Regions from separate parts of the Pseudomonas sp. MH10 genome, predicted to be linked through region 3. Evidence: predicted binding sites of a transcription regulator. Region 3 holds the regulator's gene; each other region holds the start of a gene.

Region 1 (10,866 bases), 740 kb from region 3:
AAAAATCCGTTTAATCCGGCCATGCTCGGCTACGCGATGGCGCTGGTGTCTTTTCCCCAGCACATGAGCCACTGGCCAGCCCCACACGGCCTGAATCTATTGGGCGGCCTGCAACAGATCTTCGGTGTGAACCTTGGTTTGGCAGCACCGCCCGATGCGTGGGCCCAAGCCACAGCACTGGATGCATTGCGGATCAATAAAAGCCTCACTGTTGAGGAGTTGTTTGCCAGTAATCCATCGTTTGGCCGATTCGGGGGCCGGGGTGCCGAGTGGCTCAATCTGGGGTTCTTAGCCGGCGGCGCCTTCCTGCTTCGGCAACGCGTGTTTACGTGGCACGCACCCGTGGGAATGTTGGGCAGCCTGTTTATTATCAGCCTGCTGTGCTGGAACGGTTCAGGCTCTGACTCTCACGGGTCGCCGCTGTTCCATCTGCTGACCGGTGCGAGCATGCTCGGCGCATTTTTTATCGTGACCGAACCCGTGTCCGGCCCCAAAAGTCCGCGTGCGCGGTTGCTGTTCGGGATTGGGGTGGGGGTAATCACTTACCTGATTCGCACATGGGGCAGCTACCCCGACGGCGTCGCGTTTGCAGTACTGCTCATGAATCTGGCCGTCCCCACTTTGGAGCGCCTGGAACGCTCGAAGCCCGACAGCGAGACAAAAAAAACGGGAGCCACGCCATGACCAAGCAGGCGAGATGGTTAAGCGCGTTAGTTATCGTCTTGCTTGCGGGTTTGGGCATTGGGCTGACGATCGCGCTGCAGCAAGCGGCAGCACTGCAAATCAGTGCGGCGCAGGAGGCGGCTCAAGCTCAAGCCTTTTTATCGGTTATGCCTCCTGACAGTTACGATAATCAACCGTTACAACACCCGCTGTCGCTGCCTGAGCGCACCGCCGACACCCATGCAGTGATCGCCGGTTATCTTGCGACGAAAGGGGGCAAGCCCAGTGCGGTTCTGTTTCATAGCCAGGCTCAAGGTTATTCTGCCCCCATCGAGTTACTGATCGCCGTGTCGATAGACGGCCAGTTGCTCGGCGTCAAAGTCCTCAAGCACAACGAGACCCCCGGCATTGGCGCCCGCCTCGTGACTGAACCGGCCTGGCTCAAGCGTTTTATCGGCCGCTCTCTCACTGATCCTCCCGAGTCAGAATGGGCATTAACGAAAGATCACGGCGACTTCGACCAAATCGCTGGCGCGACCATCACCTCTCGGGCAACCGTCGGCGCCATTCGTAGCACATTGCGTTTCTTCGACGCTTATCGGGCACTACTCATGGCGCTCCCGTCGGGTACGCCCCCATGACTCATCCCGTGCAACAGGTTAATCGACCTTGTATTCATGCCCTGCTCGGCCCCCTGAGCTTGACGCCCCTTCTGGGCGTTACCGACTCTTTTGCCCGGGCACTGGGGTTGCTGATGGTGCTGTGGGTCGTTGTTGGCGTGCACGCCGTGCTGATTGCACGGATACGCCAACTATTGACGCCCAGCGCCGAACTCCTCGCCAGCGCGTTGCTAGCTGCTTCGCTTGTCAGCTGTTCTGAGCTGGTACTACAAGCGTATGCATTGGCCCTTTATCAAGGGTTGGGGATTTACCTTCCTTTGTTAGGCATTTATTGCGTGCTGAGCAACGACTCACGCACTGCCGTGGACGTGCTGCGCCGCGGTCGCCCTCTGATCGCTCGATTCAGTGCCTTGATGGTGGTACTCGCCCTGTTCCGTGAGTTCTTGGGCAACGGCACACTGTTCAGCCACGCTCAGTGGCTATTCGGTGCTCGCGCAACGCACTGGGAGATACAGATGCTGCCGGAGGGCGCCCACTTGGCGCTGCTGACCCCTGGCGGGTTAATCCTCTTGGGATTGCTTCTTGCCGCGAACAATTACCGGGCTGATAGGCGGATTAAAATCCGACCGGCCGGTGCCGAGAACACCAATCAATCCTCCACCGCCAAGGAAACGCTGCACCCATGAACGCCGCAAAACGCCTGGAAATTTTCCGTCGCCTGCGGGAAGACACCCCGGAACCTAAAACAGAGCTGGCTTATAGCTCGTCTTTTGAATTATTGATTTCCGTGATTCTCTCGGCCCAAGCGACTGATGTCAGCGTCAACAAGGCCACTGCACGTCTTTACCCGGTGGCAAACACCCCACAAGCTATTTACGACCTAGGGGTTGCCGGGCTTTGCGATTACATAAAAACCATTGGTCTTTACAACGCCAAAGCTAAAAACGTCATCGAGACCTGCCGCCTTCTGGTGGAACGACACCACAGCCAAGTACCTCAGACTCGGGAAGAACTTGAAGCGCTGCCGGGCGTAGGTCGTAAAACGGCAAACGTAGTGCTCAATACTGCCTTTCGCCAATTGACCATGGCCGTGGACACGCATATTTTCCGGGTGAGCAATCGCACCGGCATAGCGCCGGGCAAAAATGTCGTTGAAGTAGAGAGGCAGCTAATGAAATTTGTGCCTAAAGATTTCCTGCTCGACGCCCATCATTGGCTGATCCTTCACGGACGCTATGTCTGCCAGGCCCGCAAGCCCCGCTGTGGCAGTTGCAGGATCGAAGATCTGTGCGAATTCAAGGCAAAAACGTCTGACGATTGAGTAATAGTCTTGTTTTGAGGTAATCGATTGAAAAAATCTTTTTTACCCAGCCAACAATTGCCGCTATAAGGTCCGCCAACGACAGCCTAAGCCTGGAGTCACTTTATGAGCACTGGCAAAGAGCAGCTGGACGAGGACGACGATTTCGTTGCAGTTGACGCGGACGATGACACACAGCCACCCGTGGAAACCGCGAAAACCAATTTGAGCAAACGTCGCACCATCGACAATATGTTGGAAGAACGACGCTTGCAGCGGCGATTGGCCGATTACGATTTCGACCTGTAAGCCTATGGTTTACCCATTGGCCGCGACCTGACGAACGCGAGGTAAAGCCTCTCGTCTTCGAGGGGCTTTACCGTAATGGGGAACAGGATTTGGCATCCATCTTGTGTTCCCCTCCAAATCCTCTCAAACCAATCCGTTTCGCTGAGCGAGCTCAATCAAGTCCACCAACGAGCGGGCGTTGAGCTTTAACAACAGACGGGTCTTGTACGTACTGACAGTTTTGTTACTGAGAAACATCCCGTCGGCTATTTCCTTATTGGTCTTCCCACACGCCAACTGCTGAAGAACCATCATCTCCCGGCCCGAAAGCCGATCAACCATATCTGCCTCGCTGGCGTTTCCCAGGCTCGAACGAACGGTGTGTAATGCCTGGTTAGGGAAATAGCTGTACCCCGATAGCACAGCCTTTATTGCACTCAGCAATTCGGTCAAATCCTGTTGCTTGCACACATATCCAGCTGCCCCCGCTTGCATGCATCGCATGGAAAAGTGACCTGGGGCTTGAGACGTCAGTATTAACACTCTGAAAGGAAGCGTCATCGCTGACAGACGAGTGATTACCTCCAGACCGTCCAATTTTGGTATTCCGATGTCAAGAATGACGATATCGGGTAAATGCTCGCGAGCAAGTTGCAAGGCGTCCACGCCGTTATCCGTTTCCGCGACGACTTCATAGCCATGACGCTCCATTAACATGCGTACAGCAAGTCTAATGACGGGGTGATCATCCACGATCAGCACTTTATTCATGAGCAAGTCCAATTTTCGCTGTTCGATTTTTCAGAGCCAGCACAATAGCCTAGTCGTTTAGTGCTTTGCATGGCGCACCCCTCCGAGGACTAACAGACAGAGACCTTTCCTACAAATACGACAGATATATCCTACAAAAACACTCAGGTGCATGATATTTTTCTGGTTTACTGACGACTGACTTGCTACAGGACCGTAAGAAATAGTTGCAGCTCCTTTTGGTGCTTCAATGCAGTTTGATTCAAGCAATATAATTTTTTTCGTTCCGTCAAGCATATCCCCAACTCCCTTTAGACTGTTCAGCGCTTGCCGTAATTCCCATTGGGAACATAGGTAAGCGCAGGCGCATGGCCACTGGCCGATGTTTTTTTTGAAAGGGCTCCAGTCTCGATTTCTTCTATCGAACCAAAACTGGCCGACGCTACATCGGTACGACTGGACCCTCAGGATTTCGTCGCTCTCTCTTGTACGAAGAATAAGTCGAATTGTCTGACATACCACAGGATAACGTTCAAAGAATTATTACTAATTCCATCCGAGCATCTGTAGATCCAGAACGCAAACTATACCTTTAAACAAGGCCTATTAATTCCACGCTTGGTTACAAGAGATGTACTACATTCCCATACGAATTTTCCTACGAATCAGCATGAGAACAGTTCGACATATTATCCGAATCAAACGGCTGTCGATCCCGCCAAGATTCCCAGAAAATTCCGCCTCGTATTTTAGTAAATAAGAGCCAGCACGTAAAAGAAAAAACTCAAATAGCGACCAGCCAGGTCGAGTCAATTTGTTGTTAGCACAGCGAAAAAAATACCGAATACCTGCACCTAAGGCTCGTCCGCCAATGAGTTAATGCTATTCCCTACATTCTAGCTAGCCTCAACCAGACAAAAAGGAAATGGACTACGACACATGGAGAAGACTTGCCACCTCCATGTAAGAAGCCAAAGACATCGACAATACAATTTATCTAATCTGCCGTTTTTACTTGCAAATCCTATTACCACTCGTTACTTTTTATCGACAGCCACTTCAATAACTTTCATTCAAGTGCTTATCAGAACCCCTAATACTGGATTTATTGACCCGCCGTTTTTTGTCAAAAAATCGCCCTCTGCCTGGATTTAACCGAGCCGATAGAGCTCGCCCATTTAATCTGGCCAGCCCAGAGCTTCACTGTTACCGCCTTCCAGCGGGTCGATACGCTGTGCGCTTCATCCAGCGAATTCGCTTATTTCCACTTTTAAACAGGTACATGCTCGTGACTAATAACAAAGACTCACGCACCTCGTCGCCATCAAAGTCTAAACCTAAACTCGACCTTGATACTGCGGTGGAACAGTACATTCAACGAGGAGGTGTTATCAATGTAGTGCCCCTTGGAGAAACAGCCGAATTCTCTGCCGAATCATTGCCCCCTAAAAACCCGCCGATTGAGACTGAGGAAGATGCCCTTAAAAAAATCGAACTTTTAAAAAACCTGGTCGCCAAGGGTGCTGGGGTTAGCTCCTTGCAATACTCGCTGCGAATGACAAAAAAAGATGTCCGGCGAATGGCAGGAGAACAAGGACTGAAAATCTCCTATAGCCGGCCCGTTCGCGGCGCTAGAACAGAAGGGCTGCGCGACCCTGATGCGGTTGACGACAGGGTCGCCGGCCACGCCATGCATTATTCCAGCCTAGGTTACACCGCGCTTGAGATCGCACAAAAACTGAATTTGAGCGTTCGCCAAGTATGGGAGATCGGTCGAGACTATCGCTTCGAATTTAAGCAAATGAAAGACACACCGTCGCCCGACGCACTACCGGGTGAGTGATGCCTATAAACATACCCACATGACGAACTGTTTATTGCATTCCTCTCCCGCTTACGTTTAAAGAGTCATTGCCCTGCACTTATGCGTTATCGAGTAATAACCATGATCAAAGCTTCAGTCAACGGAATGAACCCGGTCAGTGTCATCGCACTGTTTGCGGCGCTGTCCGAGGCATCGGCAGCCACCGCGCTGCCTTTTTTGGATGAGAGCAATCAGCGTATCTACGTTTGGTTCCTGATTGTCTTTCCGTCAGTGTTAACTTCTTTGTTTTTTCTGACATTGAATTTTAACTATAAAGTCCTGTACGGGCCTTCAGACTTCTCCAATGAAAAGAACTTTCTAAAGGTATTCAAAAAATCCGAGCTGTCGACTGTTCAACCAATAAAGCCTCCACTCCATCGCTCTGTATCAACGTGCCCAACATCCCAAAGAGCGGGACACTTGCGGTCTCACTCCAAACTGCTACTGCACCCCACCGACGAAATAGAAATAGCGTATGGCGGTCCCCTCTCGTGCAAAGAGGACGTCATCCACCTGATGTCGCTGTTGCACACTGACAACGAGCGTCGGCGCAATGACGTTCGATCAACACAATTGATTGTATTACTGAGCTGCCGAAGTGATGTTGTCAACGATGGAGAATTGGTCGCACGGGTCAGTGAATTTTCAAAGACCCTCAAACACATTCATACTTTCGCGCTTGTATCGATCACTACAAGTGAGGTGTTGTTTATTTGATATAAACAACGCCCCCCTGCGCGCCTGAGCGGCGCGCAAGAGGGGGCCGCAGGGGGTCAGAACAGCTTGCGGCCTTTGTTAGCCGCGATCCGCATGCGCAGAGCGTTCAGCTTGATGAAGCCGGCTGCGTCGGCCTGGTTATAGGCACCGCCATCTTCTTCAAAGGTGGCAATGGTAGCGTCGAACAGCGACTCATCAGACTTACGGCCGGTGACGATGACGTTGCCTTTATAGAGCTTCAGACGAACCACGCCGTTAACATGAGCCTGCGACGCATCGATCATTTGTTGCAGCATCAGGCGCTCAGGGCTCCACCAGTAGCCGGTGTAGATCAGGCTGGCGTACTTCGGCATCAGCTCATCCTTGAGGTGAGCCACTTCGCGGTCCAAGGTGATCGATTCGATGGCGCGGTGAGCGCGCAGCATGATGGTGCCGCCCGGCGTCTCGTAGCAACCACGGGACTTCATGCCCACATAACGGTTTTCGACGATATCCAACCGACCGATACCGTTTTCGCCACCGATACGGTTCAGGGTCGCCAAAACAGTTGCAGGTGACATTTCCACGTCATCGAGCGCGACGATGTCGCCGTTGCGATAGGTCAGCTCAAGGTAAGTGGCGACGTTCGGCGCGTCCTCGGGAGACTTGGTCCAACGCCACATGTCGTCTTCGTGCTCGGTCCAGGTGTCTTCCAGCACGCCGCCTTCATAGGAGATGTGCAGCAGGTTCGCATCCATCGAGTACGGCGACTTTTTCTTCCCGTGACGCTCAATCGGGATGTTGTGCTTCTCGGCGTAATCCATGAGCTTTTCACGTGACAGCAAGTCCCATTCACGCCAAGGGGCAATGACTTTAACGCCGGGCTTAAGCGCATACGCACCCAGTTCGAAACGAACCTGGTCGTTGCCTTTGCCAGTGGCACCATGGGAAATGGCGTCCGCGCCGGTTTCGTTGGCGATTTCGATCAGACGCTTGGCAATCAGCGGACGCGCAATAGACGTACCCAGCAGGTACTCGCCTTCGTAGACGGTGTTTGCGCGGAACATCGGGAACACGAAATCACGCACGAATTCCTCGCGCAGGTCATCGATATAGATTTCTTTAACGCCCATGGCCTGCGCCTTCGCGCGTGCGGGCTCGACTTCTTCGCCTTGACCCAGGTCAGCCGTGAATGTCACTACTTCGCAGTTATACGTGTCCTGCAGCCACTTGAGGATTACCGAAGTATCCAAGCCACCGGAATACGCGAGAACTACCTTGTTTACGTCCGCCATGCCTTCACTCCACCGGGTTGTACGCAAAGCGAAGGATTCTACCGCTCAAACCGATGGCTTTACAGAGGCGCGACAGCTTGTGACGACCAAGCGACAGTTAATGTCGAGCGGGGCATCAATCGCAGCCGATTACGACGTAGCGGCAGCCGATCCCGCTGCGACCACTGACGGGGCTTTATCGGCCGGTGGCAGCCGATCCAATTGAACGGTGACTCGTCGGTTGCGCGAGCGATTGGCCGCGTTGGTGTTAGGTGCCAAAGGATAGCGTTCGCCATGAAACCGCATGGTGATCTGCTTCTCTGGAACGCCTTGGGCCGTGAAGAAATCCATCACCGCCAGCGCTCGGCGGCGTGACATGTCCCGGTTGGTCAATCGATTCCCGCTGTTGTCGGAATGGCCGTCGAGTTCGATGTGGTTCACCGTAGGGTCGGCCTTCAGGAAATCAGCAATAACTTGTAGCTGGGCCCGCGCGTGAGCGTCAAGATCGGCATCTTTACCCGGAAAGCCTATCTGCGCTTGCTTGACCTGTTCGTAGTTCTTGGGCAGCAGCTTGGCGGTACATGCCTGGTAATCGCTGAACGCTTTGGCAAACCGCACGGGTAACAAGCGAATTTCCATCACGCTGCCGCCCTGCCCCTGATGACGGATCACTGGGCTGCGGCCTTCCATCAGCCCTGCAAGTAACCCGCCTGCTTGCCCTTGGGAGGAATTGAACGGAATTGTGCTGTTATTCACCCTGACAGCACCAAGGTTTACGTCACCACGACCGGGCTGCCAAGGGGCGGCCGCAGCGAGCAGTGTGGCGGAACCTGAACCCAGCATTCCACCGCTGGCCTTAATTCGGAATGTGGCTTGTTCTCCCGCACGACGGACGAATTCGCCCGCACCGAAATCGGTGATGGGTTGGGTCAGGCGACACTCAAACTTATCGCCTTCGACTTTCCATTCGATACTTTCCAGACGTGTCTGGAAAGTAATAGCCACTGCCGGCAAACTGGCAAACACACTGAGCAAGGCTAAATATCGTTGGCGCACGGGAGGCTCCACTAGAAAACTGCATACGTCTGGCTATCGGTTAGTTCCCGGAAAACTTGATAGCGAGTGCTCGTATGAGTGTTTTCCGGTAGCATTCCCAGCGAGTTTGACCCGCCTGGAATCCCCAATGTCCGATCGCCTGACCCTTCTGCGTCCCGACGACTGGCACATTCATCTCCGCGATGGAGCTGTTTTGCCTCACACCGTTGCTGACGTAGCGCGCACTTTTGGCCGCGCCATTATCATGCCCAACCTGGTACCCCCGGTTCGCAATGCTCAGGAAGCTGATGCCTATCGCCAGCGCATCCTCGCTGCGCGCCCGGCTGGCAGTCGTTTTGAGCCGTTAATGGTGCTTTATCTGACCGACCTGACACAGCCGCAGGATATCCACGCGGCCAAGGCCAGTGGTTTCGTTCACGCTGCAAAACTGTATCCAGCCGGAGCGACCACCAACTCCGACTCAGGCGTCACCAGCATCGACAAGATTTTTCCGGCGCTGGAAGCCATGGCGGAGGTCGGCTTGCCACTTCTGGTCCACGGCGAAGTGACGCGCGGTGAAATCGACGTGTTCGACCGCGAAAAGATGTTCATCGATGAACATCTGGGTCGCGTTGTGGAGCGCTTTCCCACATTGAAAGTAGTCTTCGAGCACATCACAACCCACGAGGCCGTACAGTTCGTCCACGAAGCCTCAGCCAATGTGGGTGCAACGATTACGGCGCATCACCTGCTTTACAACCGCAATCACATGCTAGTCGGTGGCATTCGCCCGCACCTTTACTGCCTGCCGGTTCTCAAGCGCAATATTCACCAGCAAGCATTGCTCGACGCCGCCACCAGTGGCAGCACGAAGTTTTTCCTGGGCACCGATTCTGCCCCGCACGCCCAACACGCCAAAGAAGCGGCGTGTGGCTGTGCCGGTTGCTATACCGCTTACGCGGCCATCGAGCTTTACGCCGAGGCCTTTGAACTGCGTAACGCACTGGACAAGCTGGAAGGCTTCGCCAGCATTCACGGCCCGGCGTTTTACGGCCTGGCAAGCAACCGCGACACCATAACGCTGGTCCGTGACGAATGGACCGCACCCACCAGCCTGCCATTTGGCGAGCTGTCCGTAATTCCGCTGCGCGCCGGTGAAAAACTGCGCTGGCGCCTGCTTGAGGAAAACGCGTGAGCGAAGATCATTTCGACGACGAACAGGAAGGTCATAGCGGCGGAGGGGGCGGTTCCAGGCACCCTATGGCGGCCCGCTTCCGCGGCTACCTGCCGGTCGTTATCGATGTAGAAACGGGTGGTTTCAACTCGGCGACGGACGCTCTACTGGAAATTGCCGCTGTCACCATCGGCATGGACGAAAAAGGTTTTGTGTTCCCTGAACACACTTACTTCTTCCGGGTGGAGCCGTTCGAAGGCGCAAACGTCGAAGCCGCAGCACTGGAGTTCACCGGCATCAAGCTGGATCACCCGTTGCGCATGGCCGTCAGCGAAGAAGTCGCCTTAACCGACATTTTCCGTGGCGTGCGTAAAGCGCTAAAGGCGAATGGCTGCAAGCGCGCCATTCTGGTCGGACACAACGCAAGCTTTGACCTGGGCTTCTTGAATGCGGCCGTTACCCGCATGGACATGAAGCGCAACCCGTTTCACCCGTTCTCCAGTTTCGACACCGCGACCCTTGCAGGTTTGGCGTACGGTCAAACCGTATTGGCCAAAGCCTGTCAGGCCGCTGACATCGACTTTGACGGCCGTGAAGCGCACTCGGCCCGCTACGACACCGAAAAAACCGCTGATCTGTTCTGTGGTATCGTCAACCGCTGGAAACAGATGGGTGGCTGGGAAGACTTCAACGACTGATTCCGATCATGCACGTTAATCAACCGGCCCCCAGTGGTCGGTTTTTTGTAGCGGTTGTCGACCATGTCCGTTCGTCGGCAGGAAGAAATTACACGGCTTCTCAATGAAAGTTGTTTTGACAAGCATTCTCATTAACATTAGTATCCCCGGCATTGAGTCACCACCAACGACGGTTCTCACTTTATGTATGTATGCCTCTGCCAAGGTGTTACTGATGGGCAAATCCGGGATGCGATCCTGGAAGGTTGCTGCAGTTACCGCGACGTCCGCCAAACATTGGGCGTTGCCAGCAAATGTGGAAAATGCGCTTCATTCGCCAAAGAAGTCGTGCGTGACACGCTGACCGCGTTGCAAAGTAGTCAAGTCGGGATGGCTTACCCGGCAGAATATTCAGCCGCTTGACACTATAGTTTTGAAGAACCGGACCGTGTGTCCGGTTTTTTTATGCCTGCATTTCAATCGCTTAGTATCAAGATGCGGAACTCAAACATTCTTATTTGTATT
Region 2 (10,866 bases), 1.8 Mb from region 3:
TTACCTCATGACTTGCGAAAGCAGATTAGTTATAGCCCAGCCACACCAACTTACGATGGTCGCCAGAAAAAATTCAACATCCGCTGATACTCAGCGGACATCCCCATCACCCTGAAGGGTGGCAAGGATTCTGCGAGCACCGCCGACATCACGGTGCTCACCCAAATAAACACCTTGCCAGATGCCCAACGCCAACCGCCCCGCCGTAATCGGCAAACTCAGTTGGCAGCCAAGCAAACTGGCCTTGAAGTGCGCAGGCAGGTCATCGGGGCCTTCGTCGTCATGTTCGTATCCGTCCATTCCCTGGGGCACCAGACGGCTGAAAAAACGTTCGAAGTCACGACGCACGGCCGGATCAGCGTTCTCATTGATGGTCAATGAGGCCGAGGTGTGTTGCAGCAACAAATGCAACAGACCGACTCGACAACTGCGCAGTTCAGGCAAACCTGCCAGTATCTCGTCGGTCACTAGATGAAAACCGCGAGGCCTTGCTCGCAACGTAATCAGCGTCTGTTGCCACATACAGTTCTCCACGCTTCGGCGCGCATTCTAACGCGCTGGTGAAAAAAACAAAGCGCGTTATAAGCCACGTTTTATGTAAGCCATAACTGAGACTCGTACTACGATGGCGATCGTACCTACATCGACAAATCTCAGGCAAAAAAATGCCCGGTCACCCGGGCATTTTTTGTGATGCCTTACAAGTTGTAGCCACGCTCATTGTGCAGCGCAAGGTCGAGGCCGACCGCTTCTTCTTCCTCGGTGACACGCAGGCCCATGACCGCGTCAACCACCTTGAGAATGATGAAGGTCGCGATCGCCGTGTAGATGATCGTGAAGCCTACGCCTTTGCACTGAATCCAGACTTGTGCAGCGATGTCGGTGGTTGCGGCATTGAAGCCACCCATCGACGGTGCAGCGAACACACCGGTCAGAATCGCGCCGAGGATACCGCCGATACCGTGTACACCGAAGGCGTCCAGGGAGTCGTCGTAGCCCAGTTTGCGTTTCAAGCTGGTAGCGCAGAAGAAGCAGACCACGCCAGCCGCCAAACCGATAACCAGCGAGCCCATTGGGCCAACAGTGCCGGCCGCAGGAGTAATAGCAACCAGACCGGCAACCACACCCGAAGCGATGCCCAGGGCACTTGGCTTACCGTGAGTGATCCACTCGGCGAACATCCAGCCCAGTGCAGCAGCAGCCGTAGCGATTTGAGTAACGAGCATTGCCATACCGGCAGTGCCGTTGGCCGCAGCAGCGGAGCCGGCGTTAAAGCCGAACCAGCCGACCCACAACATGGCAGCACCCATCAAGGTGTAACCAAGGTTATGCGGGGCCATCGGTGTAGCTGGGTAGCCTTTACGTTTACCCAGAACCAGACAGGAAACCAGACCCGCAACACCGGCGTTGATGTGAACCACGGTGCCGCCAGCGAAGTCGAGAACACCCCAATCGCCCAACAGTGCGCCCGGACCGCTCCAGACCATGTGCGCAATCGGCGCATACACGAAGGTGAACCAAAGGGCCATGAAGACCAGCATTGAAGAGAACTTCATGCGATCAGCAAACGCACCGACGATCAACGCCGGGGTGATGATAGCGAAAGTCATCTGATAGGTGACGAACACCGCCTCAGGGAATAGCGCGGTAGGGCCAGTGATGCTAGCTGGCGTGATACCGGCGAGGAACGCCTTGGCGAAGCTGCCGAAGAAGGAGTAGTAGTTAATGACGCCTGCTTCCATACCCGTTGTATCGAACGCAACGCTGTAGCCATAAGCGAACCACAGGATGGTGATCAGACCGGTAATGGCAAAGCACTGCATCATTATTGCGAGAATATTTTTCGAGCGAACCATACCGCCGTAGAACAGCGCCAAACCGGGAATGGTCATGAACAACACCAGCGCCGTCGAAGTCAACATCCACGACGTATCGCCAGAGTTGAGCACTGGAGCGACGACGGGTACCGGGTCAGCCGCCAGGGCCAGACCAGGTATTAAAAGGGACAGCAGGGCTCCTAGCCCTGCGAATTGACGCAGAGTCATATTGTTTTACTCCTGGGGCGATGGGGGTTGGCGGCTTAGATTGCGTCGGTATCGGTTTCGCCGGTACGGATGCGAATAGCCTGTTCCAGATTAACTACGAAGATCTTGCCGTCACCAATCTTGCCGGTGTTGGCTGCTTTGGTTATCGCCTCGATAACCCGGTCCAGATCTTTGTCATCAATCGCAACATCGATTTTCACTTTTGGCAGGAAGTCGACTACATACTCCGCACCACGGTACAGCTCGGTGTGACCCTTCTGCCGGCCGAAGCCTTTGACTTCAGTTACGGTGATGCCCTGCACGCCGATTTCGGACAGCGACTCGCGCACATCGTCCAACTTGAACGGCTTAATGATTGCAGTGACTAGTTTCATGAAACTTTCTCCCGAATTGGTGGACTTGCCCCAGGAAAACAAACCCGACTCAAGTCTAAGCGCAGTGCTTGGCTTTGTAACCCGTCGGTCGTCTCAATACGTGCCCGACCAACCCCAAAAAAACTGCTTCCGACGAAACACTTCCCTGCTCCGCCTTGGGCACTGCATCGTCACATTGACTGCATCAGCGCATGGGTCATAAGCCACTAAGCAGAAAGCTTGCCATCTCGGGAAAAATCACTGATTACAGGGATTTTATCGATAACTTGCGCTCTTCTACCCGCGTATTACCACTGACACGCACAATAATAGTGCGACCGCGCCCGGCACTTTGCACGAAAACTGTGCAGGGTGGCGGGTCTGGATTGACTATAGACGCTGCGTGATACACTGCCGCGCATCTGCTTATGGAAAATTGAATATGCTCGCGCCTAAAGCCTTCCTCGACGCCTTGAGCGGCCATGCTTCACGCTTGTTCAACGGCGAAACACCGGTCCCGCGCACTGAATTCGAAAGCCAGTTCAAAATCCTGCTGCAAAGTGGGTTCAGCAAACTGGATTTAGTCAGCCGGGAAGAATTCGATAGCCAGATGACCGTACTTGCCCGAACCCGTGCTCGTCTTGAAGCACTGGAAGCAAAAGTGGCCGAGATGGAAGCACGATTGGCTCCGCCGGCTGAGTAATACGCCCTGAAGAGCTGTTACGCAGCAAACACAGTACAACTGTAGGAGCATGCGCCCCTTTATCACATAACCCAGTTAACACCCTGTAGCTATTCCCCTCCCCAGCCTCATCGCTAATTGCCGCAGGATGCGGTTCTTCAGACATCAAGGAATGATCATGTCTCTCGCTATCGTTCTCAGCCGCGCCCAAGTAGGCGTGGAAGCACCTGCCGTTACTGTCGAATGTCATTTGGCCAACGGCTTGCCGGCGCTAACGCTGGTGGGCCTGCCCGAGGGAGCGGTCAGGGAAAGTAAGGACCGGGTACGCAGCGCCATTTTGAATTCAGGTTTTCAATTTCCGGCACGGCGGATCACGCTCAATCTCGCCCCGGCAGATTTGCCCAAGGACGGTGGACGCTTCGACCTTGCCATTGCATTGGGACTGCTGGCCGCCAGCACCCAATTACCTGCGTTTGCACTCCAGGACGTGGAGTGTTTGGGTGAATTGGCATTGTCAGGCGGCATTCGGCCAGTTCAGGGCGTGTTGCCTGCGGCGTTGGCAGCACGGGCGGCAGGCCATACGCTGATCGTGCCTACGGCGAACGCTGAAGAAGCGTGTTTGGCGTCCGGTCTGAGGGTCATCGCCGTTAATGACCTGCGTCAGCTGGTGGCGCACTTCAACGGTCAGGCGCCAATCATCCCCTATACATCCAGCGGCCTGTTGCACCAGAGCAAGCCATACCCGGACTTAAGCGAAGTCCAAGGCCAAACTGCGGCTAAACGTGCGCTGTTGGTGGCGGCGGCCGGGGCGCACAATCTGCTTTTCAGCGGCCCGCCAGGCACCGGCAAAACACTGCTCGCCAGCCGCCTGCCCGGTTTGTTGCCGCCGCTGGATGAACATGAAGCGCTGGAGGTTGCGGCGATTCAGTCGGTTGCCAGCCAAACACCTCTCACGAGTTGGCCGCTGCGGCCTTTCCGGCAACCGCATCACTCAGCCTCCGGTGCGGCGCTGGTCGGTGGCGGCAGTCGGCCTCAGCCGGGGGAAATTACCCTCGCTCACCACGGCGTGCTATTTCTCGATGAGCTGCCTGAGTTCGACCGCAAGGTGCTGGAGGTGCTGCGTGAGCCGCTGGAGTCTGGCCACATCGTCATCGCCCGCGCCCGTGACCGAGTGCGCTTTCCGGCGCGTTTTCAGTTAGTCGCCGCGATGAACCCGTGTCCGTGCGGTTATCTCGGAGAGCCCAGCGGTCGCTGTCGGTGTTCGACCGAGCAGATTCAGCGCTATCGCAACAAATTGTCCGGCCCACTGCTGGACCGCATCGACTTGCACCTGACCGTCGCCCGTGAAGCCACTGCGCTCAACCCCGGCCCACAAACCGGCGACGACACCGCCACAGCCGCCGCGCTCGTCGCCCAAGCCCGCGACCGGCAACAACAGCGCCAAGGTTGCCCCAACGCCTTCCTCGACTTGCCAGGACTGCGCAAGCATTGCCCCTTATCGATTGAAGATGAGACGTGGCTGGAAACCGCCTGCGAGCGCCTGACGCTTTCACTTAGGGCCGCGCACCGCTTGCTAAAAGTCGCACGGACGTTGGCAGACTTGGAGCAGGTCGATGGGATTGTCCGTCATCATCTGGCGGAAGCGTTGCAGTACCGGCCTTCGGGTTATTGAGGATGCGGAGTATTCCCGATACTCAAACCCCTGAGCCAACGTGTTGGCTGCAGGGGTTTGGCGTCGACAGTTTCGTGAATTTAAACACCAAGCCTCACCGAAACCGATTCACTTCCTTGCGCAACTCCTCCGCCAGTTCTTCCAGTTCCTTGGCGGTGATCGCCAAGTGGGACACCACTTCGCGCTGCTCGCTGTTGGCCAGGGCGATGCTTTGCAGATTACTGCTGAGCAGGGTTGCCGTATTGCTTTGTTCTTGAGTGGCCGTGGTGATGGCGGCAAATTGTTCGCCGGCAGAGCGGCTTTGCTCATCAATCCGGGCCAGCGCGGCGGCAACGGTGGCGTTGCGTGACAGGCCTTCCTGCATCAATGCGTTGCCCTGCTCGATGGTGCTGATAGCGTTGCCGGTTTCGAGCTGGATGCTGGCGATCATGTCGGTGATTTCGTCGGTAGCCTTACGGGTGCGCGACGCCAGGTTGCGCACCTCATCGGCGACCACCGCAAAACCACGACCCTGCTCACCCGCCCGCGCCGCTTCAATCGCAGCGTTGAGCGCCAGCAAGTTGGTCTGTTCGGCAATCGAGGTGATAACGCCGACAATGCTGCCAATCTCCTGCGAGCGCTGGCCCAGGGTATTGATCACGGTGGCGGTGCCATTCAACGACGAGGCAATCTGCTGCAGTGACGTCGAGGCCTCATCCATTGAGCTTCGCCCAATACGCGTTTGCTGGGCGTTTTCCTGCGCAAGGCGCTCGGTGTTGCCCATGTTGTCGGCGATATTCAACGAGGTGGCGCTGAACTCTTCCACAGCGCCGGCCATGCTGGTGATCTCGCCGGACTGCTGCTCCATCCCTTCGTAGGCCCCGCCCGATAAACCAGACAACGCTTGAGCACGACCACTGACTTCCTGAGCCGCACTGCGGATGTGCGAGACCATGTTCGATAGCGCTTCACCCATCTGATTGAAACTGCCCGCCAGTTGGCCAATTTCATCGTGGCTGGAGACGTTCAGCCTAGCGCTCAGATCCCCCGCGCCCATGGCCTCGGCCTGATGCACCAAGTCTGACAGCGGCTGCAATTTACGGCGCAGCAGCCAAATGGCCGCACCGACCGCGATCAACATGGCCAGCAGGCTGCCGATGGCCAATTGCATGCCGACGCTCCAAGTCACGGCGTTGATCTCGGCCTCCGGCATGCTTGCAAATACCGTCCATGGCCCACCAGCAAACGGCGAGGCGACGGTATAAAACTCCTGGCCACTGTTCGCCCAGAACTGGCCGTTACCCGGACGCTCGATAATGTCGGCCAAACTCTGAACTGCCTGCTTCAAATCCTTGACCCCGTCCGGTGCAACCAGCCAGTGATTTTGCTCATCGAGCAGCGCCAGCGAACCGGTGTTTCCGATGCGGAAGTTTTTCAGGTTTTCAAATTGAGTATTTTGCGCCTCGGTGTAATCGAAACCGACGAACAGGGCGGCGATGATCTTGCCAGTACTGTCACGCACTGGGCTGTACTGGGTCACGTAATAGCGCTCGAACAATAAGGCCCGGCCCACGTAGCCCTCGCCCGCCATCAAACGCTCATAAGCCGCACTCTTGTGATCGAGCAACGTGCCGATGGCGCGCGTGCCGTCCTGCTTCCTCAGGGACGTGCTGATGCGAATGAAGTCGTCGCCGCTACGCACAAAAATCGTCGCTACGCCGGCGGTCATTTGCTTGAAGTTGTCGACCTCGGTGAAGTCGTTGTTCAACACCTGATCACCCACCATCAAACCCGGTGTCTGCATCCCGGCGACGGTCACCGGGCTGTCTGCGTGCAGGCTCAATCCTGCGGCGAAGCGCTTTTCGAATAACCCGCTCAACCGCAACGTGCTTTCGCGCAGGCTGCTATGAAAGGTATTCAACTGATCCGCGAGCAAGCGCGCTTCGCTGGACATGTGGTCTTCACGAATTTCCAGGTTGGCCCTGTCCAGTGAGCGCAAGGCAAACACCGTACTACCGGTGATGACCACAGCCAAAATGACCGCCAGGGCGACGCCTAGCTGCGTAGCGATACGGGCACTGGGTTCAGACATGAAGGCTCCTGGCTGGACAGCAGCAGCGTTTTACGTCCAATCGGCTGCCCAGCAAAATTTCGATGAAGAGGCATATTGAACGTTTTTGAACGAAACACCATGCTTATACGGATTCGGCCGATACGAAAAATACTTGAGTGCGGCGCGAGGTCGCAAAGCAAAGTGGCGCTGTCGCCTTGGCTGAGCCCCGCTGCCTATTTCAGTACTTCTACCGCTGGTAACGTCATCGCCTGGACCTCGCCCTGAAGAAAATCACTGAGCCGACGCAAACGCTCTCCGCCGGGGCGTGTCTTCGGCCACACCAAATAGTAGTTTTCGCCGCTGACCACCGCCGTGCGCCACGGCAAACTCAGGCGTCCCTGCGCCACATCCTCGGCAACCATCAACAAATCGCCCATGGACACGCCATAGCCACGGGCGGCAGCAATCATACCCAACTCAAGGGTGTCGAAAAGTTGTCCGCCCTTCAATGAAACCTGATCCAACAATCCCATCCGCTCAAGCCAACTGCGCCAATCCCGACGATCCGGCGTGGGGTGCAGCAGTTCGGCGCTGGCCAAACGTGCAACATCCCAGGGCTGATCCTCAAGCAACGTCGGAGCGCCGACTGGAATCAACAACTCGGGAAACAGGTACGTCGCCTCCCAATCCGGGGGAAAGTTCCCACGACTGAGTAACACCGCGCAGTCGAATGGTTCTTGAGTGAAGTCAACACTTTCGATGTCCATCCAGGCGCTGGTCAGTTGCACTTCATTGCCGACCTGCAGGTGACGAAAACGGCTCAAGCGCGCCAGCAACCAACGCATTGTCAGGGTCGACGGCGCCTTCATCCGCAGCACGCCATCTTCTGCGCGCAAGGTGCTGCACGCCCGCTCCAGTGCCGAAAAACCTTCCCGCACCCCCGGCAATAAAAGGCGTGCGGCCTCGGTCAACTGCACGTTACGGCCATTACGCTGAAACAAACGGCAGGCGAAATGCTCCTCCAAGGTGCGGATATGACGACTCACCGCACTTTGGGTGATCGACAACTCTTCGGCCGCTCGGGTGAATGAGCTGTGCCGAGCAGCGGCTTCAAAGGCGCGAAGGGCATACAGCGGGGGCAAAGTACGTGACATACAGCGCTTCCTGTTGCGGTTTGCGGTCACTCTACCTGAACGGGCTTCAGATGAGTTTTACTCATGCCAAGCATCGGATTTATCCCTTTGTGCCAATGCGCTTAACTGTCGAGAATCAGTTGCTCATAAAACCCTGATACCGAGCCACACCCATGCAACCTGTTGCTACTAAAGCCCCCTGGATCAATGAGCTGAGAACCATCCTGCGCCTGGCCGGGCCGCTGATTGCGTCGCAAATGGCGCACATGCTGATGGTCTTTACCGACACCGTCATGATGGGCCATCTCGGGCCCGACGCATTGGCGGGCGGCGGGCTGGGGGTGGCCAGCTATAACCTGATCGCTTTTTTCTGTGTGGGGGTGATTGCCGCCGTTGGCACCTTGGTCGCAATTCGTCATGGGGCCGGCGACATCGAGGGCGTTATCCGCCTGACTCAAAATGGACTGTGGCTGGCATGGGGCATGGCATTGGTCGCCGCAACGCTGCTGTGGAATCTGGAGCCAATCCTGCTCAGGCTCGGCCAGAACGAGGCCAACGTACACTTGGCCGGTGAGTTTTTGATCACCCTGCCCTTCGCGTTACCCGGTTTGTTGAGCTTTATGGTGTTGCGTGGGTTCACCAGCGCGCTGGGCCGCGCAGGGCCGGTGATGGTCATCAGCATCGGCGGCGTGGCAGTGAACTTCGGCTTTAACTATGCCCTGATCCACGGGCTGTTTGGTCTGCCGCATTTGGGGCTGATGGGCATTGGTCTGGTGACAGCGTTGGTGGCGAACGGCATGGCATTACTGCTGGCGCTGCACATTCGTCGGCATTGGGCCTACGCCCGCTATCCCCTTCGCCAAGGTTTGATGCGCCCGTCCCTGCACTATTTGAAAGAGCTGTGGCGCCTGGGCTTACCGATTGGCGGGACTTATGCCGTTGAAATCGGTCTGTTCACGTTTGCCGCTTTTTGCATGGGTGCGATGGGCCGCTCGCAAATGGCCGCGCACCAGATCGCGCTGCAATCGGTGTCAATGGCATTCATGATCCCGGTCGGGATTTCCTACGCGATGACCATGCGAATCGGCGCCCATTATGGCGCGGGCAAACTTCAGCAAGCGCGCTTGGCGGGACGAGTGGGCATCGCGTTCGGCTCTTTGATGATGCTTGGCTTTGGGCTGCTGTTCTGGCTGGCACCGCACATGGTGGTGGGCCTGTTTCTGGATTCTGACAATCCGGCCAACCATGACGTGATAGAACTCGCCGTGAAGTTGCTGGCGATCGCCGCATGGTTTGAATTGTTCGACGGCGCCCAAACACTAGCCATGGGCGCGATCCGTGGGTTCAAGGACGCAAAGACCACCTTTATGATCGGCCTCGCGTGCTATTGGCTAATCGGAGCGCCAGCGGCCTGGACCTTCGGTTTTTACGTCAACGGCGGCGCCATCGGGGTTTGGTGGGGGTTGGCGTTGGGATTAGCGTGCGCAGCATCAGCGCTGATCGTGGCCTTCGAACGAAAAACATCACGTCTCTTGCGGCAAGCACCGGTAGGCGAGACGGTTTTGGCGTAAAGCCGATTTAGAGCAATCAACCCTTGTAGGAGGGTCCGCCACGTCTTCGACGCCGCGCTGTCTCGCGCAGCAAACTGGGTGGCACTTTGTGTGGTTTGAGGTTGCAGGGTGTCAGGACTGGAGCCTTCCCGAATGAATTCGGTCCCACGGTTTGGCGCTACACAGATTCTGTAGCTGCCGAAGGCTGCGATAAGGTCCGAAGGGCCTTCGCCAACACGTTGGCTCCTACAGACACTAGTTGTTAGATAGGTTTTTGGTTTGTCCGACGTTTTCGCGCTGACCAAACGTTAAATACTGAACCAGTTGATCCAGCGGCAGCGGTTTGCTGATGAGGTATCCCTGAATTTGATTGCAGCCAAAGTCGCGCAGCAACGCCAACTGCTCAGTGGTTTCAACCCCTTCGGCCACCACTTCGAGGTTTAGGTTATGCGCCAGGTTGATCATGGCGTGAACCAGTTTTCGGTTCTCTTCACGCAGCTCCATGCCACCCACGAAGCTCTTATCAACCTTGAGCAAAGCAATCGGTAAGCTGTTGAGGTGCACGAATGACGAGAAGCCGGTGCCGAAATCGTCCAGCGAGAAGCGCACGCCCAGGCGGCCCAGCGCATCCATGGTTTGCTTGACCAAATCACTGCGGCGCATCACCGCCGTTTCGGTCAGCTCGAACTCCAGCCAGCGCGCATCGACGCCGCGTTCGGCGATCAACCGGGTTAACGTCGACAGCAGTTGGCTGTCCTGAAATTGACGGAACGACAAATTGATCGCCATGTGCAGCGGCGGTAACCCGCGCTCACGAAGGTCCTGCATGTCACGCAGCGCGCGGGAAATCACCCAATAACCGAGGGGCACGATTAACCCGCTTTGCTCAGCCAACGGCACGAACTCACTCGGTGGCAGCAATCCGCGCTCAGCGTGGCGCCACCGCACCAAGGCTTCAAGGCCCACGATGCGACCGTCTTCCAGGGACAATCGTGGTTGGTAATGCAGTTCCAACTCATCAAGGCGCAAGGCTGCGCGCAGCTCTGTTTCAAGGTCCGCCAGGCTTCGTGCGTTGCGATTGATGCGCTCATTGAAGATATGAAAAGTGCAGCCCTGAGTGCTTTTCGCCTGCTGCATGGCGATGTGCGCGTGCCACATCAGCGGATCGGCGCCTGCCTGGGCGCGCGCGTGAGCAATGCCTAGGCTGCAACCGATCAACAGGCTTTCGCCGTCAACCCAGTACGCTTCAGACATCGCGTCAACGATGCGCTCGGCCATCCATTCGGCACGTTGCGGCGCACGACGGGTGTCGATCAACAAAGCGAATTCATCACTGCCGAGCCGGGCCAATTGATCGCCAGCTTCGAGCTGGCTTTTAAGCCGCGAGACCACTTGCAGG
Region 3 (10,866 bases):
TTTGCATGGCGCGCATGAACGCACTCATGGGCGACTGCAGCAGTGCCGCCGCCATGGTGCCACCCAATACGATCAACGCTGCCGGACCGTTAAGCAGCGCAGCCAGATGACCGCCTTCGAGAAAGTTACCGCCAATGATCGCGACAAACGCGAGGATGAGGCCAATAAGACTCAGTACATCCATCAGATGCATGCCTCGACGAGGTGCTTGCCAATCTCATCCAGGCCGTACACCGCATCGGCGAGGTCAGCTTTGACAATCGCCATCGGCATGCCGTAAATCACACAGCTCGCCTCGTCCTGCGCCCAGATGTGACTACCGCCCTGCTTGAGCAGGCGAGCGCCTTCACGACCGTCAGCGCCCATGCCTGTGAGCACCACCGCCAAAACCTTGTCACCGTACGACTTGGCGGCAGAGCCGAAGGTGATGTCTACGCACGGCTTGTAATTCAGGCGTTCATCACCGGGCAGGATTTTCACCGCTCCGCGACCGTCGACCATCATTTGTTTGCCGCCAGGCGCAAGTAACGCCAGGCCCGGACGCAAAATATCGCCGTCTTCGGCTTCCTTCACGCTGATCTGGCACAGCTTATCCAAACGCTCGGCAAACGCTTTGGTGAACGCTGCGGGCATGTGTTGAATCAACACGATGGGCGCCGGGAAGTTGGCTGGTAATTGCGTCAGCACACGCTGCAGTGCGACGGGACCACCGGTTGAAGTACCAATGGCGACCAGCTTGTAGGCTTTGCGCTTGGGAGCAGGCGAGTAGTGAGCCGCCGGCGCGTGAGGCGTGACCGCACGCGCCGGCGTGCTACGAGCAGCCGTGGTTGCGCTACTGAAACTGCTGGCCGTTGAGGTCGAACTGGAGGACGACGAAACGGACGACGCTGAGGCTTGCGGTGTCGGGGTGCTATAGCCGCTGAAACGACTGCGCGAAAGGGTGTGGATCTTTTCGCACAACAGTTGTTTGACCTTCTCTGGATTGCGCGAGATGTCTTCGAAGTTCTTTGGCAGAAAATCAACTGCACCTGCATCCAGCGCATCCAGAGTGACGCGCGCGCCCTCGTGGGTTAGCGAGGAAAACATCAGGACCGGGGTCGGAATGCGCTGCATGATGTGACGCACGGCCGTGATGCCGTCCATCATCGGCATTTCGTAGTCCATGGTGATCACGTCAGGCTTGAGCACCAGCGCTTGTTCAATCGCTTCCTTGCCGTTGGTTGCCGTACCGACAACCTGGATATTGGGATCAGCAGAAAGAATTTCCGAGACGCGGCGGCGGAAAAATCCAGAATCGTCCACCACAAGCACTTTAACTACCATAAACACTCCGTAGGGTATTGCGGGCGCTTAGCACGACCCGCAACCCCAGAATCAAATACGCCGAGCGGCGTAGCGCTTGAGCATGCTCGGTACATCGAGAATCAAGGCAATCCGACCGTCACCGGTAATGGTGGCGCCCGACATCCCCGGCGTTCCCTGGAGCATTTTGCCCAGCGGCTTGATAACCACTTCTTCCTGGCCCACCAGTTGATCGACGACAAAGCCGATGCGCTGAGTACCCACGGACAGAATCACGACATGACCTTCACGTTGTTCTTCATGGGCGGCTGAAGCGACCAGCCATCGTTTGAGATAGAACAGCGGCAACGCTTTTTCGCGAACAATGACCACTTCCTGGCCATCGACGACGTTGGTTCGCGACAGGTCGAGATGGAAAATCTCGTTGACGTTGACCAACGGGAAAGCGAACGCCTGGTTGCCCAGCATCACCATCAGGGTTGGCATGATCGCCAAGGTCAATGGGACCTTAATGACGATTTTCGAGCCTTGGCCCTTGGTCGAGTAAATATTGATCGAACCGTTGAGCTGGGCGATTTTGGTTTTCACCACGTCCATGCCCACGCCACGGCCTGACACGTCGGAAATCTCGGTTTTGGTCGAGAAACCCGGTGCGAAGATCAAGTTGTAGCAATCGGTTTCGCTCAAGCGGTCAGCGGCGTCCTTGTCCATCACGCCACGTTTCACGGCAATGGCACGCAGAACAGCCGGGTCCATGCCTTTACCGTCATCGGAAATCGACAGCAATATGTGGTCGCCTTCCTGTTCCGCCGACAGAATCACACGACCGCAACGGGCTTTACCCGAGGCTTCGCGCTCTTCCGGCGATTCGATACCGTGATCGACCGCGTTGCGCACCAAGTGGACCAACGGGTCGGCAAGGGCCTCGACCAGGTTTTTGTCCAGGTCGGTTTCTTCACCCACCAGTTCCAGGTTGATTTCTTTCTTCAACTGACGCGCAAGGTCTCGGACCAAACGCGGGAAGCGACCGAAGACTTTCTTGATCGGCTGCATCCGGGTTTTCATCACCGCGGTCTGCAGGTCAGCGGTAACCACGTCCAGATTCGACACGGCCTTGGACATGGCTTCGTCGCCGCTGTTCAGGCCCAAACGAACCAGGCGGTTGCGCACCAGCACAAGCTCGCCAACCATGTTCATGATTTCGTCGAGGCGTGCAGTGTCAACCCGTACGGTGGTTTCAGCTTCGGACGCTGCCGGTTTTTCTGGCGCGGCTTTGGCCGGGGCAGCGACCGCTCTGGCGGGCTCAGGCGCATGCACCGCGGCCGCAACCACGGGCGCAGGAGCAGGCTTAGAGGCCGGTGCGGGCGCAGCGGCGGCAATTTTTGCGACCGCTTCGGGCTCGAACTTGCCTTTGCCGTGCAGCTCGTCAAGCAGTGACTCGAATTCGTGATCGGAAATCTGGTCGCTACCGGGCGCTTTACTTGGCGCGGCGACAGCGGCCGGTGCGGTCACTGTCAGTGCGTCGGCAGCGAAAGAACCCTTGCCATGCAATTGATCGAGCAGTGCTTCGAATTCGTCGTCGCTAATGTCGTTGCTGACGGGCGCGGCGAGCGTGGCAACAGGTGCAGCGGGTTTTGCATCGGCGGCAAACTTGCCTTTGCCGTGCAACTGATCAAGCAGCGAATCGAATTCAGCATCGCTGATCTCGTCGCTGGCGGCCGAACCACCGGCGTAGGCGGCGACCGGTGCTGCTACTGCTGGGGCTGATGCAGAGGCTTCCGCCTGAGCTTTGACCGCATTGAGCGAATCGAGCAATTGTTCGAATTCGGTATCGGTAATGTCCGCAGTGGCTTCGACCGGCGTCGGCTCAACGCTGACGGGCGCGGCGACAGCACTCGCTTTGGGTGCTGGCTCTGCCAGGCGCGCCAATTTCGCGAGCAACTCCGGCGTAGCCGCCGTCACGTCGGTGCGTTCACGCACTTCGGTGAACATGGCATTGACCGCGTCCAACGCTTCCAGAACCACGTCCATCAATTCCGAATCAACGCGACGCTCACCCTTGCGCAGGATGTCGAAGACGTTCTCGGCGATGTGGCAGCACTCCACCAGCTCATGGAGCTGGAGGAAGCCGGCGCCCCCTTTTACAGTGTGAAAACCGCGAAAAATTGCATTGAGCAACTCCGCATCATCGGGACGGCTTTCCAGCTCGACCAACTGCTCGGACAATTGCTCGAGAATCTCGCCAGCCTCTACCAGAAAATCCTGAAGGATCTCTTCATCGGCGCCGAAGCTCATTGGGGTGCTCCCTAAAATTCAATCAATCGACCTAGAAGCCCAGGCTGGATAGCAGATCGTCAACATCATCCTGACCGGATACAACGTCTTCACGCTTATCGGCATGAATCTGCGGACCTTCACCTTGAGACAGATTTTTTTCTTGATCTTGTTCTGTACGGATCGATTGATGGTCATGTTCGATCCCTGCAAAGCGATCGACCTGGCTGGCCATCAGCACCAGTTTGAGCAAGTTGCTTTCCACTTCCGTAACCAGTTGCGTAACGCGCTTGATCACCTGACCGGTGAGGTCCTGGAAGTCTTGAGCCAGCAAAATATCGTTGAGGTGGGCGGAGACTTCGCGGCTGTCTTTCTCTGTACGCGCCAAGAAACCTTCGACCCGTCGAGCCAGTTCGCGAAACTCTTCGGCACCGACTTCGCGACGCATAAAACGCGCCCAATCGGCACTCAAGGCGCTGGCTTCAGACGCCAGCCCGCCCATCAATGGCGTGCTTGCCTCTACCAGGTCCATCGTGCGGTTGGCGGCATTCTCGGTCAGCCTGACCACATACGACAGACGCTCGGTGGCATCAGTGATCTGCGAAACTTCTTTGGCTTGCGGCATGTTCGGGTCAATTTGAAAATTGACGATCGCACTGTGCAGCTCACGGGTCAGTTTGCCGACTTCCTGATACAGACCTCGGTCGCGAGTCTGGTTCAGCTCATGGATCAGTTGCACCGCGTCGCCAAATCGGCCTTTTTCAAGACTTTCGACCAACTCGTGTGCGTGTTTCTTCAGGGTCGACTCGAAGTCGGCCTGGGTTGAATCTGTGTGCTCCATACAGCCCCCACGGCGGACATCAGCTATTGACGCGCTCGAAGATCTTTTCGATCTTTTCTTTCAGCACTTGGGCCGTGAAGGGCTTGACCACATAACCGTTAACACCGGCCTGAGCGGCTTCGATGATTTGGTCACGTTTGGCTTCGGCCGTTACCATCAATACTGGCAAGTGCTTGAGACGATCATCGGCGCGCACATGGCGCAGCAAATCGATACCGGACATGCCAGGCATGTTCCAGTCAGTCACCAGAAAGTCGAAGTTACCGCTTTGCAGCATGGGCAGCGCGGTAGTTCCGTCGTCCGCTTCTGCCGTGTTGGTGAACCCAAGGTCACGCAACAGGTTTTTAATGATCCGCCGCATCGTTGAGAAGTCATCAACGATGAGGATTTTCATGTTCTTGTCCAATTCGACCTCCAAGCAGTCTTAAACGCATTCAGCACCTGAATACGCTGTTCAATCAAAACCGGCACAGCACATATAGGCTGCACGAAAACGACGACGGGCTTGGTAAATCAACACGCCGGAATGGACACAGAAAGTCTAAAGGACTCTCTGAACGGCTTCCGCCTAGTCTTATGCTTCGCACGCAACGCTTTGCACAGCCGGCTTACAGGCAACTCGTCACCACCAGGGGTCACGCCTTGCCCATCAACGCGCTCGCCATTCTCCCAAACGCCCTCGCAAACGAGCTGCGCACTGGCTGTGTAACTGGCTGACCCGCGATTCGCTAACCCCCAATACTTCACCAATTTCTTTGAGGTTCAGCTCTTCGTCGTAGTACAGCGCCAACACCAGTCGCTCACGCTCCGGCAAGTTGGCTATTGCATCCGCTAACGCTGCCTGGAAGCGTTCATCCTCCAGATCGCGTGACGGCTCAAGCTGAGCGCTTGCGCCATCCTCATGCAGCCCTTCATGTTCGCCGTCCTGTAAAAGATCGTCGAAACTGAACAACCGGCTGCCCAAGGTATCGTTCAAAATCCCGTAATAATCATCAAGACTCAATTGGAGTTCGGCCGCAACTTCGTGATCTTTAGCGTCACGACCTGTTTTAGCTTCAATTGATCGAATTGCGTCACTGACCATGCGTGTATTGCGGTGCACTGAACGAGGGGCCCAATTGCCCTTTCGCACTTCATCGAGCATGGCGCCACGGATACGAATCCCGGCATAGGTTTCGAAACTTGCGCCTTTGGTGGCGTCATATTTGGTAGACACTTCTAGCAAACCGATCATGCCGGCTTGGATCAAGTCTTCAACTTGTACGCTGGCTGGCAGGCGTGCCAGCAAGTGATAGGCAATGCGTTTCACCAGCGGCGCATACCGCTCGATCAGCTCGTACTGGGAGTCCTTGGACGCCTTGCTGTACATGCGATAGCCGCTGGCTGTCATAGGACTGGTCCTGCACTCGTCTGATGTACGAGCCGTTCAACGAAAAATTCAAGGTGTCCGCGCGGGTTGGCCGGCAATGGCCACGTGTCGACTTTCTGCGCGATGGCCTTAAAGGCCAGGGAACACTTGGAACGAGGAAATGCTTCGTAAACTGCCCGCTGCTTTTGCACGGCCTTGCGCACACATTCGTCGTAGGGCACAGCACCGACGTATTGTAAGGCGACGTCTAGAAAGCGGTCCGTGACCTTAGTCAACTTGGCGAACAAATTGCGCCCTTCCTGAGGGCTTTGCGCCATGTTGGCCAGCACTCGAAAGCGGTTCATGCCGTAATCGCGGTTCAGCAGCTTGATCAACGCGTAGGCGTCGGTAATCGACGTGGGTTCATCGCACACCACCAGCAGCACTTCTTGAGCTGCGCGCACGAAACTGACCACTGACTCACCGATCCCGGCCGCCGTGTCGATCACCAGCACATCGAGGTTGTCACCGATGTCGCTGAACGCCTGAATCAGCCCGGCGTGTTGCGCAGGCGTCAGGTGAACCATGCTCTGAGTGCCCGAAGCCGCTGGCACGATACGAATCCCGCCAGGGCCTTGGAGCAACACGTCGCGCAGTTCGCAACGCCCCTCGATCACATCGGCAAGGGTTCGTTTGGGTGTGAGGCCAAGCAAGACGTCGACGTTTGCCAGACCCAGATCAGCGTCCAGCAACATGACGCGTCGGCCAAGCTCTGCCAGCGCCAGTGAGAGGTTCACTGAAACGTTTGTCTTACCGACGCCACCCTTGCCGCCAGTTACTGCGATGACCTGTACGGGATGCATGCTACCCATTTTAGTTCTTTACCTTGACTTGCTTAGACCGAGGCCACATCAGTGATTGCGCGTGCGTTGCATGAACAACGTCGGCGCCACCCTTGATGCAGGTACATTCCAATGTCTTGCCCTACCCAACCCGCTTGTTCGGGCTGTGATAAAGATCCGCGAACATATCCGCCATAGCTTCTTCGCTTGGCTCTTCCTGCATTTGCACACTCACCGCACGACTGACCAGCTGGTGCCTACGTGGCAAATGCAAGTCGTCCGGTATTCGCGGTCCATCCGTGAGATAAGCCACCGGTAACTCATGGCTTATTGCCAAACTCAACACCTCTCCCAGACTGGCAGTTTCGTCCAGTTTGGTGAGGATGCAGCCCGCCAGCCCGCAGCGTTTATAGCTGTGGTATGCAGCGGTTAGAACCTGCTTCTGACTGGTAGTTGCTAACACCAGATAATTACGTGCTTTGATACCGCGACCCGCGAGACTTTCCAGCTGCATTCGCAGAGCCGGATCGCTGGCTTGCAGACCGGCGGTGTCAATTAACACCACGCGCTTGCGCAACAGCGGTTCCAACGCCTGGCCCAACGACTGGCCAGGATCGATGTGGGTGACGGATACATTGAGGATCCGGCCCAGGGTTTTAAGCTGTTCCTGAGCACCAATTCGGTAGCTGTCCATGCTCACCAGAGCGATGTTTTGCGAACCGTATTTCAAGACATAACGCGCGGCCAGTTTCGCCAGGGTCGTGGTCTTGCCCATACCAGCCGGCCCTACCATCGCAATCACGCCGCCTTCTTCCAGCGGCTCGACATCCGGGGTCACAATCATCCGCGCCAGGTGCGCCAACAACATGCGCCACGCCTGACGAGGCTCTTCAATTTCAGTGGTCATCGCCAACAGGTCCCGGGACAGCGGACCCGACAAACCGATGCGTTGCAGGCGACGCCACAGGTTGGCCTGTTGTGGACGGCTGCCTTGCAGCTGATTCCAGGCCAGCGAACCGAGCTGTACTTCGAGCAATTCGCGCAGACCGTTCAGCTCCGAACGCATCGATTCGTAAGCTTGCAGCCCGATCATTGGCTCGCTGGCGGCGCTTGCCATCGGTGCAGCAGCACGTCGAGGCTCGTCGAACGTCGGTTCGATGTGCGTTTCACCAGCTTCCAGAGACGCGCCCGTGAACAACTGGCGATTAATCAACGAATCGTTGTCGCCACGCGAACCCAATTCAGCTTGAGCGGAGACGATGCGCGATTGAGTTTTGCGCAACTCGTCTTCAAGCTCGATGTTCGGTACACGCGGTGCCAACGCGGAAAGTTTGTAATCCAGGGCAGCAGTCAGCTCTACGCCACCAGCGATTCGGCGGTTACCAATGATGGCGGCGTCAGCGCCCAGCTCATCACGAACCAGCTTCATGGCTTGACGCATATCGGCGGCGAAAAAACGCTTAACTTGCATGACTCACTACCTCAGCCGTTTGGCCCGACAGTCGCGACGATCGTGACTTGTTTGTTGTCGGGAATTTCCTGATACGCCAGCACATGCATGTTCGGTACAGCCAGCCGTCCAAACCGTGACAGCATTGCGCGAACCGGTCCTGCGACCAACAAAATCACCGGTTGCCCCTGCATTTCTTGGCGTTGTGCAGCATCTATCAAAGAACGCTGGAGCTTTTCAGCCATACTTGGCTCAAGAAGAACGCCCTCTTCCTGACCCTGACCAGCCTTCTGAAGACTATTGAGCAATATCTGTTCCAACCTTGGCTCAAGAGTGATAACAGGCAGCTGCGGCTCAATGCCCACAATGCTTTGCACGATTGCGCGGCTCAATGCGATACGCACGGCGGCCACCAAAGCGGCGGTATCTTGACTCCGAGGGGCCGCATTCGCGATCGCTTCGGCGATGCTACGAATATCCCTGACGGGAACCTGTTCTGCCAACAAGGCCTGCAGCACTTTGAGCAATGCAGAGAGCGACAGAATTCCCGGGACCAACTCTTCAGCCAGTTTTGGTGATCCTTTAGCCAGCAATTGCATTAACTGCTGAACTTCCTCATGGCCAATCAGCTCATGGGAATGCTTATACAAAATCTGGTTAAGGTGGGTCGCTACCACGGTGCTGGCATCTACCACGGTATAGCCCAACGATTGCGCCTGACTGCGTTGACTGACTTCGATCCACACCGCTTCCAGACCAAACGCGGGGTCTTTGGCCGTAATACCGTTGAGCGTGCCAAAGACTTGCCCAGGGTTGATCGCCAGTTCGCGGTCCGGGTAAATCTCGGCTTCGGCCAAGGTCACGCCCATCAGCGTCAGACGGTAGGCACTGGGCGCCAGGTCGAGGTTGTCGCGGATATGCACCGTGGGCATCAAAAAGCCCAGCTCTTGCGAGAGCTTCTTACGCACGCCCTTGATTCGCGCCAGCAGTTGACCGCCTTGATTGCGGTCCACCAACGGGATCAGCCGATACCCCACTTCCAGACCAATCATGTCGATGGGCGTCACGTCATCCCAACCCAATTCCTTGGAGTCCTGCGCGCGTGTTGGTGATGGCAGCAGATCTTGTTGACGCTGAACTTCCATCAAGGCGTTAACTTTGACCATGTTCTGCTTTTTCCACACCAGGTAGGCAGCACCTCCAGCCAACATGCCCAAGCTGATGAAAGAAAAGTGCGGCATCCCCGGCACCAGTCCCATCACCACGATCAAGCCGGCGGCCACCGCCAATGCCTTGGGTGAGGTGAACATTTGCCGATTGATCAGCTTGCCCATTTCTTCCGAGCCGGAAGCACGGGTCACCATAATCGCGGCGGCCGTGGACAAAAGCAGTGATGGCAATTGCGCCACCAAACCGTCACCGATGGTCAGCAGGGCGTAAACCTTGCCCGCATCAGCAAACGACATGTTGTGTTGAAAGACACCAACGGCGACGCCGCCGATCAAGTTGATGAACAGAATCATCAAGCCCGCGATGGCGTCACCGCGCACAAATTTGCTGGCACCGTCCATCGAACCGTAGAACTCAGCTTCTTGAGCGACTTCCAGACGACGATGTTTGGCTTGGGGCTGGTCGATCAAACCGGCGTTAAGGTCAGCGTCGATGGCCATCTGTTTACCGGGCATCGCGTCGAGGGTGAAGCGCGCACTCACCTCGGAAATTCGCCCGGCACCTTTGGTCACTACGACGAAGTTGATGATCATCAAAATCGCGAACACCACGATACCGACCACGTAGTTACCGCCGATCACCACCTCGCCAAACGCCTGAATCACCTTACCGGCGGCGGCGTGGCCCTCTTGGCCATGAAGCATGACCACGCGCGTGGAAGCAACGTTGAGCGCCAGTCTCAGCAGCGTAGCCACCAGCAGGATGGTCGGAAATACCGAGAAGTCCAATGGGCGCAACGCGTAAACGCAGACCAGCAGAACCACGATCGACAGCGCAATGTTGAAGGTGAAAAATACGTCGAGCAGGAACGGCGGGACTGGCAACATCATCATTGCCAACATGACCAACAGCAGCAGCGGCACACCCAGGTTGCCACGACCGACGCTGACCAGGTTGTTACGTGCTGCGTTGATTAATTGAGAGCGATCCACCAATTCTTTTCCTGCCCACTAAATCAAACTTTTGACGCCAAATGCGCCGTAGCAAGGGCATTGCAAGAACCTTTCCAACTATTGAAATATTGCTAAAGAACAATGAGCGCCCTTCGAGCTTGCTGCTCGCGCCTGATTCACCTGTGAAAGTTAGCTTGCCAACGAAGGCGATGTGTCAGGCGCCACCGAGTCAAGCCATTCGCAGGCAAGCCTGCTCCCACAGGTTTTTTGGGGCTTGGCTGAGCAATATCTCAAACCTGTGAAAGTTGGCTTGCCAACGAAAGCGATGTGTCAGGCGCCACTGAGTCAAGCCATTCGCAGGCAAGCCTGCTCCCACAGGTTTTTTGGGGCTTGGCTGAGCAATATTCAACTCGTGGGAGTTGGCTTGCCAACGAAAGCGATGTGTCAGGCGCCACTGAGTCAAGCCATTCGCAAGCAAGCCTGCTCCCACAGGTTTGGGGCTTGGCTGAGCAATATCTCAAACCTGTGAAAGTTGGCTTGCCAACGAAAGCGATGTGTCAGGCGCCACTGGGTCAAGCCATTCGCAGGCAAGCCTGCTCCCACAGGTTTTTTGGGGCTTGGCTGAGCAATATCTCAAACCTGTGAAAGTTGGCTTGCCAACGAAGGCGATGTGCCAGGCGCCACTG

The links. The regulator FliA, encoded in region 3, starts transcription of late flagellar genes. The targets are predictions, from matches to a motif close to CTAAAGTTTNNNNNNNNNNNGCCGNTAA.
Region 1: RHM59_RS22885 (flagellar protein MotY) is a predicted target of FliA. The motif match lies at 8,545-8,572, and genes of this name have one in related genera.
Region 2: RHM59_RS17775 (methyl-accepting chemotaxis protein) is a predicted target of FliA. The motif match lies at 6,934-6,961, and genes of this name have one in related genera.

What each region holds. Positions count from the first base shown of each region.
Region 1 is NZ_CP133783.1:5,064,967-5,075,832, reverse strand. Features, by position in the region: gene RHM59_RS22930 (RnfABCDGE type electron transport complex subunit D) at 1-684, shown strand, start outside; gene RHM59_RS22925 (RnfABCDGE type electron transport complex subunit G) at 681-1,304, shown strand; gene RHM59_RS22920 (Rnf-Nqr domain containing protein) at 1,301-1,969, shown strand; gene nth (endonuclease III) at 1,966-2,604, shown strand; gene RHM59_RS22910 (PA3496 family putative envelope integrity protein) at 2,710-2,892, shown strand; gene RHM59_RS22905 (response regulator transcription factor) at 3,016-3,642, opposite strand; gene RHM59_RS22900 (hypothetical protein) at 4,910-5,464, shown strand; gene RHM59_RS22895 (hypothetical protein) at 5,567-6,202, shown strand; gene RHM59_RS22890 (argininosuccinate synthase) at 6,259-7,476, opposite strand; gene RHM59_RS22885 (flagellar protein MotY) at 7,606-8,511, opposite strand; gene pyrC (dihydroorotase) at 8,639-9,685, shown strand; gene rnt (ribonuclease T) at 9,682-10,362, shown strand; gene RHM59_RS22870 (bacterioferritin-associated ferredoxin) at 10,546-10,764, shown strand.
Region 2 is NZ_CP133783.1:3,994,195-4,005,060, reverse strand. Features, by position in the region: gene RHM59_RS17800 (secondary thiamine-phosphate synthase enzyme YjbQ) at 91-522, opposite strand; gene RHM59_RS17795 (ammonium transporter) at 699-2,045, opposite strand; gene glnK (P-II family nitrogen regulator) at 2,081-2,419, opposite strand; gene RHM59_RS17785 (accessory factor UbiK family protein) at 2,841-3,101, shown strand; gene RHM59_RS17780 (YifB family Mg chelatase-like AAA ATPase) at 3,259-4,752, shown strand; gene RHM59_RS17775 (methyl-accepting chemotaxis protein) at 4,847-6,823, opposite strand; gene RHM59_RS17770 (LysR substrate-binding domain-containing protein) at 7,018-7,938, opposite strand; gene RHM59_RS17765 (NorM family multidrug efflux MATE transporter) at 8,091-9,488, shown strand; gene RHM59_RS17760 (bifunctional diguanylate cyclase/phosphodiesterase) at 9,723-10,866, opposite strand, start outside.
Region 3 is NZ_CP133783.1:232,051-242,916, reverse strand. Features, by position in the region: gene RHM59_RS01085 (flagellar motor protein) at 1-184, opposite strand, end outside; gene RHM59_RS01080 (chemotaxis response regulator protein-glutamate methylesterase) at 184-1,323, opposite strand; gene RHM59_RS01075 (chemotaxis protein CheA) at 1,375-3,597, opposite strand; gene RHM59_RS01070 (protein phosphatase CheZ) at 3,629-4,417, opposite strand; gene RHM59_RS01065 (chemotaxis response regulator CheY) at 4,437-4,811, opposite strand; gene fliA (RNA polymerase sigma factor FliA) at 5,067-5,807, opposite strand; gene fleN (flagellar synthesis regulator FleN) at 5,804-6,637, opposite strand; gene flhF (flagellar biosynthesis protein FlhF) at 6,750-8,078, opposite strand; gene flhA (flagellar biosynthesis protein FlhA) at 8,090-10,219, opposite strand.